3 regions of the Epibacterium sp. ABV4_022 genome follow, and region 2 is predicted to be linked to each of the others. Evidence: riboswitches for the same ligand, from Rfam matches in the RefSeq annotation. Region 2 holds a riboswitch; each other region holds the start of a gene.
The links. Region 2 has a riboswitch for cobalamin ahead of ACXAF5_RS14030 (hypothetical protein). Riboswitches for the same ligand answer to the same signal wherever they lie in the genome.
Positions count from the first base shown of each region.

Region 1: linked by a shared signal. The riboswitch ahead of ACXAF5_RS11215 (TonB-dependent receptor plug domain-containing protein) and the one ahead of ACXAF5_RS14030 (hypothetical protein) in region 2 are both predicted to bind cobalamin.
Region 3: linked by a shared signal. The riboswitch ahead of ACXAF5_RS19325 (aromatic ring-hydroxylating oxygenase subunit alpha) and the one ahead of ACXAF5_RS14030 (hypothetical protein) in region 2 are both predicted to bind cobalamin.

Region 1 is NZ_JBSWVA010000001.1:2,382,537-2,385,724, forward strand. Features, by position in the region: gene ACXAF5_RS11215 (TonB-dependent receptor plug domain-containing protein) at 1-1,393, opposite strand, end outside; cobalamin riboswitch at 1,554-1,763, opposite strand; gene hisI (phosphoribosyl-AMP cyclohydrolase) at 1,860-2,333, opposite strand; gene ACXAF5_RS11225 (CobW family GTP-binding protein) at 2,424-3,188, shown strand, end outside.
Region 2 is NZ_JBSWVA010000001.1:2,953,713-2,956,900, reverse strand. Features, by position in the region: gene ACXAF5_RS14035 (inorganic phosphate transporter) at 1-1,438, opposite strand, end outside; gene ACXAF5_RS14030 (hypothetical protein) at 1,760-2,071, opposite strand; cobalamin riboswitch at 2,196-2,401, opposite strand; gene ACXAF5_RS14025 (bifunctional sulfate adenylyltransferase/adenylylsulfate kinase) at 2,559-3,188, opposite strand, start outside.
Region 3 is NZ_JBSWVA010000002.1:51,630-54,817, reverse strand. Features, by position in the region: gene ACXAF5_RS19330 (FAD-binding oxidoreductase) at 111-1,178, opposite strand; gene ACXAF5_RS19325 (aromatic ring-hydroxylating oxygenase subunit alpha) at 1,185-2,411, opposite strand; cobalamin riboswitch at 2,552-2,755, opposite strand; gene ACXAF5_RS19320 (C4-dicarboxylate TRAP transporter substrate-binding protein) at 3,058-3,188, shown strand, end outside.

The DNA.
Region 1 (3,188 bases), 570 kb from region 2:
CGCCGAGACCAAAGTCCGCGCCCAGTTCGTAGCTGGTGCTTTCCTCCGGCTTCAGGTTCGGGTTGCCGGCAAAGGAACCGGGAACAAAGCCGAATTGCTCGAACATCGTCGGGTTCACAAAGGCGCGCCCGGCGGCACCGCGCAGGCGGATGTCGCGACCGGGCAGTTGATAGGACACCGACAGGTTCCAGGTGGTTGCATTCTCGAAGGTGTCGTTAAAGTCGTGGCGCAGCCCGGCCTGCACATCAAGACCATTGGCCAGTTCCCCCTGATACTCCAGTGCAACGGCCTCGCTGTTGCGCTCGAACGCGGTGCTGCCGGTGAAGGACGCCGTGTATGTCTGTTCTTCGGCCTCCAGCAGCAGGTTCAGGCGGTGTGCGGAGTGATCCAGCCCTGCCCCGTCCAGCGCAAAGTTGCCCAGGTATTTGAACGCGCGGTGCGTCGACTCGCTGGAGGACGGGCCAAAGGCGCCATCCCGGGACTGGTTCTCCTGGTCGGTTCCGCTGATGGAAAACCGGTGCCTGCTGCGCCCGGAGGCGCTGTCAGCCTCCAGCCACAACGAGCCGAACACTTCGTCGCGGTCGGTGTTTGCCGGGCTTTCCACCAGATAGCCTTCAGAGGTCGGAGACGTGGAGCCAAAGGGGAGCGTGTCCTCGCTGCCGTAGTGCTGCCAGGTGCGCCGCAGGGTGAAACCGGTGGTGATCTGATCCGTAATCTCATACCGACCGGTCAGGTTCACTGTTTCCCGGTCGTTGAACTCGGTGTCGCCGCCATCCAGCCGTGAACCGTCCTCGCCATCGGTCTGGCGCGTGTCGACGGAGAAGTTCAGCTCGCCGCGCTCGAACCGCTGCCGCACATAGGCATTGGCAGCACGGGTGCTGTTGGAGCCGACTTCGACGCCACCGCCATAAGAGGTGCCCGGCTTTTCCGCCCGCTTGGTGGTGATCGAGATCACGCCAGAGACGGCATTGGCGCCGTAAAGCGCCGATTGCGGGCCGCGCAGCACTTCGATGCGTTCGATATCGCTGACGGTCAGCCCGCTGAGGATATATTCGCCGCCCGACCCGGTATTGGCTTCGACCCCGTCGATCAGCACCAGCACGTGGTTGCCTTCGCCGCCGCGGATCCTCACTTGGGTAAAGCCGCTGCCGGTCGAGTTCACCGCCACGCTGGGAACGCCGCGCAGGGCATCTTGCAGGGTGGTAACTCCGCGTGTTTCAAGCTCTTGCGCGGTGATCACCGAGACCGAGCGACCATAGTTGTCCGCCTCGATCGGGGTCAGGCCGCCGGAGACGATGATCTCGCCGAGATCGATGACACCGCCCTCCTGAGCGGTTGCGATTGCGGGGACGACCACCAGCGCGGCGGCCAGTGACAGGCTTGCCTTGTCCATATTCCATTCCTCCCAGCCCGCGCGCAATACACACGCCAGGCACACCGCCCATGCCGGGCAGCGGGTCCAAATTTCGGGTCTTCGGAAGGCCTTGCCCCCGCAGACGGTGAGAACTGCCACCACTACGGAAGTCCGTTGTCCTTGGCGCGCCCCGCACCCGGACAGGGTGATCCTTCTGGCAGGTCTCCTGACTCGCGGGTCGAGGCTTTGCCGCGCCTTCCCACCCTTTCCGGGCAGTGGCATATCGCAGCATTGCTCTCCGCTCACAGTTGCGGGGGCAGTCACGGATTCGGCGCCTGTTGGCTACACCTCACCGTGTTCCCTTTTAACCGGGTGGTCTCCCAGCCGGACCAGAATGACCCGGGCTTAGACAAAGTGACGTGATCCTGTCAAGCGCCAAAGCCCGGTGCGACGGCGGTGTTGCCCCGGCAGCGGCGTACAAACGCCCTGCCCCAACGCCGCAGGGTCAGAGTTGGGTCGGGTTCGGCGCATCGCCATAGACCGCCACCGGGTCGAAGGTCTTGCGCGCCTCAACAAAGGTCAGCGGCGTCCCGGCCTCTGCGCCATGTGGCACGGCGCGGTAGAAACAGGACCGATAGCCCACGTGGCAGGATGCGCCGGAGCCGGTCACATCGACACGCAGCCACAGGGCGTCCTGATCGTCGTCGATGCGCGCCTCGACCACGGTCTGAACCAGGCCGGAGGTCGCCCCCTTGTGCCACAACACCTTCCGGGCGCGGCTGAAATAATGCGCCTCGCCGGTTTGGATCGTCAGGCGAAAGGCCTCGGCATTCATCCAGCCCAGCATCAGCACCTCACCCGAGGCTGCGTCCGTGGTGATGCAGGGCATCAGACCATCATCGCCGAATTTGGGCGCAAGGTCGGTGCTTTCCTCGACCTGTTCCACGGTGGTGCGGGGCTGAAAGTGCAGTTGTGTCATATCGCCTTCTCCGGCTTCTTGTAAAACGTAGTGTTATAACGTAACAGTCCTGAACGAAAGGCAACACACTGTAAAGAGGCCAGCACCGTGATGACCGAGCAGGACAAACGCATTCCCGTGACCTTGCTGACCGGGTTTCTGGGGGCCGGGAAAACCACGCTGCTAAACCATCTGATCCGCGACCCCGACGCGGGGCGGATTGCCGTCATCATGAATGAATTTGGCGATATCGGTCTGGACCACGACCTGATCGAAGAAGCCACCGAGGAGACCGTCCTGTTGCCGTCGGGCTGCCTGTGCTGTGCAATCCTGGGCGATCTGGCCAAGACGTTCGAGGACCTGATCGCAAAGCGGGACGCGGGTCAGGTGCAATTTGACCGGGTGGTGATTGAAACCAGCGGCATCGCCGATCCGGCACCGATCGTGCATACGCTGACCACCGATTACCAGATTGCGCAGGCCTTCCGGCTGGATGGGGTGGTGACCCTGGTGGATGCGGCGACGGGCATGGGCACCCTCGATCGGCAGTTCGAGGCGGTGCAGCAAGTCGCCATGGCCGATACGCTGATCCTGTCGAAGGCGGATCTGATCGACGGGTTCGACCTGTCCCGGCTCGAAAAACGCCTGGAGGGTCTGAACACCACCGCCCCGCGTGTCCGGGCCGACCATGGGCGCGTGTCGGTGGGCACATTGTTTGGCCTCTCTGCCCTGCGCGAGGGCGTGGCCGCGCCGGAGGTCGACCGCTGGCTGGGACTGTCGCAAGAGATGGCACAGCCCGATCCGCTGGCCGGGTTGTCCAGTTTTGCCGCCGCGGCAACGCCCCCGGCCCCACTGGCCTTCAGCCCATCCGCGCCC
Region 2 (3,188 bases):
TGGCGGCGGCCGGCACGGTGATGACCCAGGCCGCGACGATGGTCATGAAATGCGACCGGCGCACCAGCTTGCGGCGCCGGCGCTCGGCAGCGCCGATGCGGGGGGCGTCCGGGGTCGCGGTCTTGGCCTTGCGCATCCGGCGCTCGGTGTCCCATTCGCGGAAGAAACCGACCCCGAACACACCGCCGATGGCGATATGGGTGGAGCTGACCGGCAGGCCGAGCCAGCTGGCCACGATCACCGTGATCGCCGCCGACAGCGCCACGCAATAGGCGCGCATCGGGTTCAGCTTGGTGATCTGGCTGCCAACCATGCGGATCAGCTTGGGGCCGAACAGGAACAGGCCGAAGGAGATCCCGAAGGCGCCGATGATCATCACCCAGAAGGGGATCGAGACGGCCTGGGTGAAATCACCGGAGGTCGAGGCCTGCACGATCGCCGCCAAGGGCCCCACCGCATTGGCGACGTCATTGGCGCCATGGGCAAAGCTGAGCAGCGCGGCGGAGACGATCAGCGGGATCGCAAACAGCACCTTCAGCGACTTGTTGCGGTTCTCCAGCCCCCGCGACTGGCGGCGGATCACCGGGATCATCACCAGCCAGATCGCCAGTGCCACACCGACCCCGATCAGCAGCGCGTCGGTCAGCTCGATCTTGACGATCCGTTTCAGCCCCTTGACGGAGAGATAGGCGGCAAAGGCGCCGCCCATGATGCCCACCAGCACCGGCACCCAGGTGCGGGCGGCGGCGATCTTGTCGTCGCGGTAGATGATGCGGGACTTGATGAACCACAGGAAGGCGGCGGCGATCAGCCCGCCCAGCATCGGCGAGATCACCCAACTGGCGGCGATCGCCCCCATCTTGGGCCAGTTCACGGCGGCAAACCCGGCAGCGGCAATGCCCGCGCCCATGACGCCCCCGACCACCGCATGGGTGGTGGAGACCGGGGCCCCGATCCAGGTGGCGAGGTTGACCCAGAGCGCCGAGGCCAGCAGCGCCGCCATCATCGCGGCGATAAAGATGGTGGAGCTGGCCATGCTGCTGGGTGCGATGATGCCCTTGGCGATGGTCGAAACCACGTCGCCCCCCGCGATCAGCGCCCCGGCGCTTTCGAAGATTGCGGCGACGACAATGGCAAAGCCCATCGACATCGCATTGGCGCCCACCGCGGGCCCCATATTGTTGGCCACGTCGTTGGCGCCGATGTTCAGCGCCATATAGGCGCCGAAAGCGGCGGCGATGACGACGATGACGGTATTGTCCGCATCCCCCACGATCAGACCGGTCGCCGCGGCGACGATCAGGATGAACACGAAGGCGATCCCCAAACCGACGTTGGATCGGCCCACAAATGCGGTGGCCTGTTCCAGCGAGGACAGGCGATCGAGGTCGCGGTCCAGCGTTTCAAGGTGACGCGGCTCTAGATCGGTCTTGGACACCTGTCCTCTCCTCTGTATCTGCGCGCCGCGTCTGTAACGGTTTTGTGACAGTCCGGCAATGGCGGCAAACAGGCGACCGCGCCGCGCCGCAGATCAGAGCGCCGGCGGCGCGCGCGTGTAGGTGCTGAGACGGGAGATGCCGGGGCGGGACAGCCAGTTGGAGCCGGGCCGCAAGCCGTAGCGTGTTGCGGCAAGACACATCAGGCGCCGGTGCCTGACGTGATTCTTCATCTCTGTGCAACAACGGCGCCTCTGGCTTGCCCGTGCAGGCGGGGACTTGGTCCGGGGGGCGGCGGGCGCGCGGGCCGGTGGGTCAGGAGATCACTGCGGCATGCGGCGGCTGCGCCGGGCGGCGGCGCCCCCACGCCGGGTGCGCGGCGGCAGCGTCAATGTCAGCGGCTGCGGTGGCATTTGCAGCGAGGCCCGCAGCAGGTCACAGAACGCGGCAACCGCCGGGGACACCTCGGCAAAGGGGACGGCCAGGTCCAGCGCGTGCCGCGCCTCGCGGTGGTAGCTCGCCCGGCCGTTCAGTGCGCCGAGCCATTGCATGTAGCCCAGCTGGGCCATGCGCTCGGCCTCTCCGGTGGGCAGGGGGCCCACGTCCAGTTGTCGGATGGTCAGTTCCAGTATCATCGCGCCCTCCGCGCAAGGGGGCGGGCACAAACGGGCAACGGCGATGTTTCAGGTCCAATGCGGGCCATGTCGGTCTCTCCGTCCCAGGGCACCCCGCCCGGGTAAAAAGTGACTGAGGCGCGACCGCGTCGCACCCGAGATGGCAGGTCTCCTGACTCGCGGGTCGCAGCCCGTCTCCGTACCTTCCCGGACCAGAGGTCCAGTGGCGTCTTTGGAGAGGCTCGCCGCTTACAGTTGCGGGGGCAGTCACGGATTTAGGCAAGGCGCCTGCACCGTATTCCCTTTTCAGCCGGACCTGTCGATCCGGGCACCATCGCGGAAAGGATTGCAGGAACCGCGTGGCCTGTCCAGTCGGAATTCACGCCCCCGCGGGGCTGGCCCGGGGGAATTGGCCCCGGAAACTGGCCCGGGGAACTGGCGAGGCAGCATAGAAAAACGGCCCGCCGGGAAGGGCGGGCCGTCTGCGATTGGTCAGGGCGCGGCAGGATCAATTGCCGTTGATGAGGCCCATGCTTTCCAGCTTGAGCAGCACCTGATGGGCGCAGTTGTCGACCTCGACATTCTCTGTTTCGACGCTCAGCTCCGGGTTCTGCGGCACGTCGTAAGGGTCGGAAATGCCGGTGAATTCCTTGATCTTACCCTCGCGCGCCAGCTTGTAGAGGCCCTTGCGGTCGCGGCGTTCGCATTCCTCGATCGAGGTGGCGACGTGCACCTCGACAAAGGCGCCGTACTGTTCGATTTCCTCGCGCACGTGGCGGCGGGTGGCCGCATAAGGCGCGATCGGGGCACAGATGGCGATACCGCCGTTCTTGGTGATCTCGGAGGCGACATAGCCGATGCGCTTGATGTTGAGATCGCGGTGCTCTTTGGAGAAGCCCAGCTCGGAGCTGAGGTTCTTGCGCACGATGTCCCCATCCAAGAGCGTCACCGGACGGCCACCCATCTCCATCAGCTTGACCATCAGCGCGTTGGCAATGGTGGATTTGCCGGAGCCGGAGAAACCGGTGAAGAACACGGTGAAACCCTGCTGCGAACGTGGCGGCTTGGTCTTGCGCAGCTCGGCCACAACCTCGGGGAAGGAGAACCACTCGGGGATTTCCAGACCTTCGGCCAGGCG
Region 3 (3,188 bases), on a different contig from region 2:
GGGCGTGCCTTGCCCACCGCCTCGTGAGGATATGACCTGCCCTCAACGACAGAAGCCGCGCTCGTGGAACCGGGCGCGGCTTCTTGCCAATCCGACAGGTGAAAGTCGGCTCAGACTTCGACCGACACCTTGCCGATCGGGTTCGAGCAACAGGCGAGAATGTAGCCTGCCTCGATGTCATCATCCGAAATCCCACCGTTGTGCACCATATGCACATCGCCGGAGGTTTTCTTCACCTTGCACGTGCCGCAGACCCCAAAGGTGCAGCCGGATGGGATATTGAGGCCATTTGCACGCGCGGCTGCCAGAACCGTATCCGTCTCGGCCACCTTGGCAGTGACACCGGAAGTTGCGAAGGTGATTTCGGCCTTGGCGTCATCATCAAGCACAACATCATCGAGATCCGGCTGATCAGCTTCATTCGCGACCGGCGCGTGAAAGCTCTCCTGATGATAGTTGTCCATGTCAAAGCCGAGACCGGCCAGCGCGTCCCGGACCGCCTGCATGAATGGTTCCGGACCACAGCAGTAGACCTCGCGCTCCAGATAGTCCGGCGCCATCAGGCCCAGCATCAACTGATTGAACACGCCCTGGTAGCCTGTCCAGGGGCGGTAGAGATCAGGCTCTTCCACCACGAACTTTAGGTCGAGCCCTTCGGAACGGCTGGCCATCTGCTCCAGGCGTTGCCGGAAAATGATCTCCGACGGCCGCTTGGCACAGTTCACAAAAACGATGTCCAGATCATCCCCGTCGTCCCACATGCTGGTGGTCATCGACATCATCGGCGTGATGCCCGATCCGGCGGAAATGAAAAGGAACTTTTTCGACTGGCTGCCGGCGTTCGTGAACAACCCCGCCGGGCCGATGCCTCTGATCCGCACCCCCGGCTTCAGATTGTCGAGCATCCAGCGCGTTCCGATGCTGTCCGGCTGCGCCTTCGCGGTGATGGTGATCGTGCGCGGGCGCGATGGCGACGAGGAGATCGTGTAGGTGCGGTGCACGGGGCCACCGGGAACCGGAATCTCAAGCGTCATGAACTGGCCGGGATCAAAGTCGAACAAGGCACCGGACGGCGCCTTGAAGGTGAAGGACGCGGTATTGTCCATCTCCGGTATGATGGAGACACATTCCAGCATCTCCGTATCATTCCAGATCGCGCGTTCACTCATTTTGGGCATTTGGTCTTACTCCGCCGCGATGGCTTGGGGATCGCGGTTGCGCTTAAGGGTATTGAGGTACCACTCCACGAATTGCAGCACGCCGCTTTCCTGCACCGCGGAATACGGCCCGGGCTGATAGGCGGGGGAGTTGATACCCATCTGGTTGTACTCGACGACCTCGCGGTCCTCGTCATTGGTGGCGACCCAGACTTCGGTCAGGCGATTGAGATCGTAGTCCACGCCCTCGACCGCGTCCTTGTTCACCAACCATTTGGTGGTCACTTCGGTTTCCGTCGGGCTGATCGGGGTGACGCGGAACACGATGGAGTGGTCCGACAGGAAGTGGTTCCAGGTGGTCGGATAGTGAAATTTCAACAAGGAGCCGGCATCGGCAAACGCCGCCCGCCCCAGCCAGCGCCGCACCGCCGTCTTGCCATCCAGGGTATAGCTTTCAGCGCCTTCCTTGAGCGGCATGCGGGCAATCCGAAACTGCCCGTCGTCGTTCAGGAAGAAGCTTGACGGCATACCGGCCCCTTCGCAACGGTCGAAATGCGCTTGCAGGTTGGCGGGGGTTTCGCCGCCCTCGATACCGGTGATCGACGGATCATCGGGGAAGGTCCGGCACAGGGAGGGGTGGTTGCCGCCGCAGTGATAACACTCGCGGTTGTTCTCCCAGACCAGTTTCCAGTTGCCCTTCTCCACGATCGAACTCTCGTAGGCCACTTTGGCGTTCGACAGGTCGTGCACGTCCAGATAGGGGCGAACCGTGTCGGCAAACGCGTCAAAGCTCGGGGCGTCCTCCGCAAGACAGATATAGACCAGCCCCGACAGTTCGCGGCAGTGGACTGTCTTGAGCCCGTGTTGTGCAGGGTCGAAATCCGGTCCCATATCCCGAGCCCAAAGCAGACGCCCGTCCAGCTCGTAGGTCCACTGATGGTAGGGGCACACCAGTTTCGGATTGTTGCCTTTCTTCGCCTTGCAGATGACAGACCCGCGATGCCGACAGGAATTGTGGAACGCCCGGATCACATCATCGCTGCCGCGCACGATGATGACATTAAAGGCCCCAACCTGATGGGTCACATAGCTGCCGGGCTTTTCCAGTTCGCAGGCGGGAATGGCAAAGAGCCACTCCTTGTAGAAGATCTCTTGTAGATCGGTCTCGAACACCTCGGCGTCGGTATAGAACGCCTGCGCGAGCGCATGACCCGGCGTATGATTGGCGATCAGCGCATTGAGATTGCTGTTCATTCCCTGACTCTCCTGCCGCCTGCTCGCGATCCTGAGACGGAGCGTCACGCGGTTGGTTTTTGTGCAGATGGCAATGGGAATCCGTCAGGTCGCAACGGAGGAAGCCGCGCCCTTCAAGATGCCCAAACCGCCACCCGCGGTTGACGATATCTTTCGAGGCTGGTTTCCGGGCTCAGGAGAAGACCAGATGGTCCAAGTGCGACGCCTTCCCGGGTTCCTCCCCCCAGTGGCCGATGTCACACCCGCTGTCTCCATGACCGTTGCGGGGGCAGCGCCGGATTTACACCGGCTTCCCAATTCTCCACCCGGACACGCCGGGCGGCACCTCTGGGACCGAGTTGTACCGAGATTCGCAAATCCCGATCTGCGATTTGCGACATTGTTTATTTGGTTCGAGACAAGGCGCGGATTCCCGGTGCGCTGCAGCGGCCCTGTCGACATGGTCTTGCCGGGACGGCCGCCGGCTAGTGCAGGCTAAGTCCAATCCGTGACGAGGTTCTTCTCAATCCGCTGTGGAACGCCTTGCTACGCAGCGTCTGCCGCGTTCACCGGCGATCGGATCCAACTTTTGGGTTGGCAAACCGGGGCATAATGGTGATCCTGCGCCCATACCGCGCACTTCAGATGCGTAATTGGGGAGGAAATTATGAAAAATGTCTTGGGGCTTACCGCCCTCGCAACCCTGACCTGTGCCTTTGCCGCCGAAGCCATGGCGACCGAGTGGAACGTGTCCGTCTGGGGCAAACGCCGCGCCTTTACGGAACACGTCGAAAAACT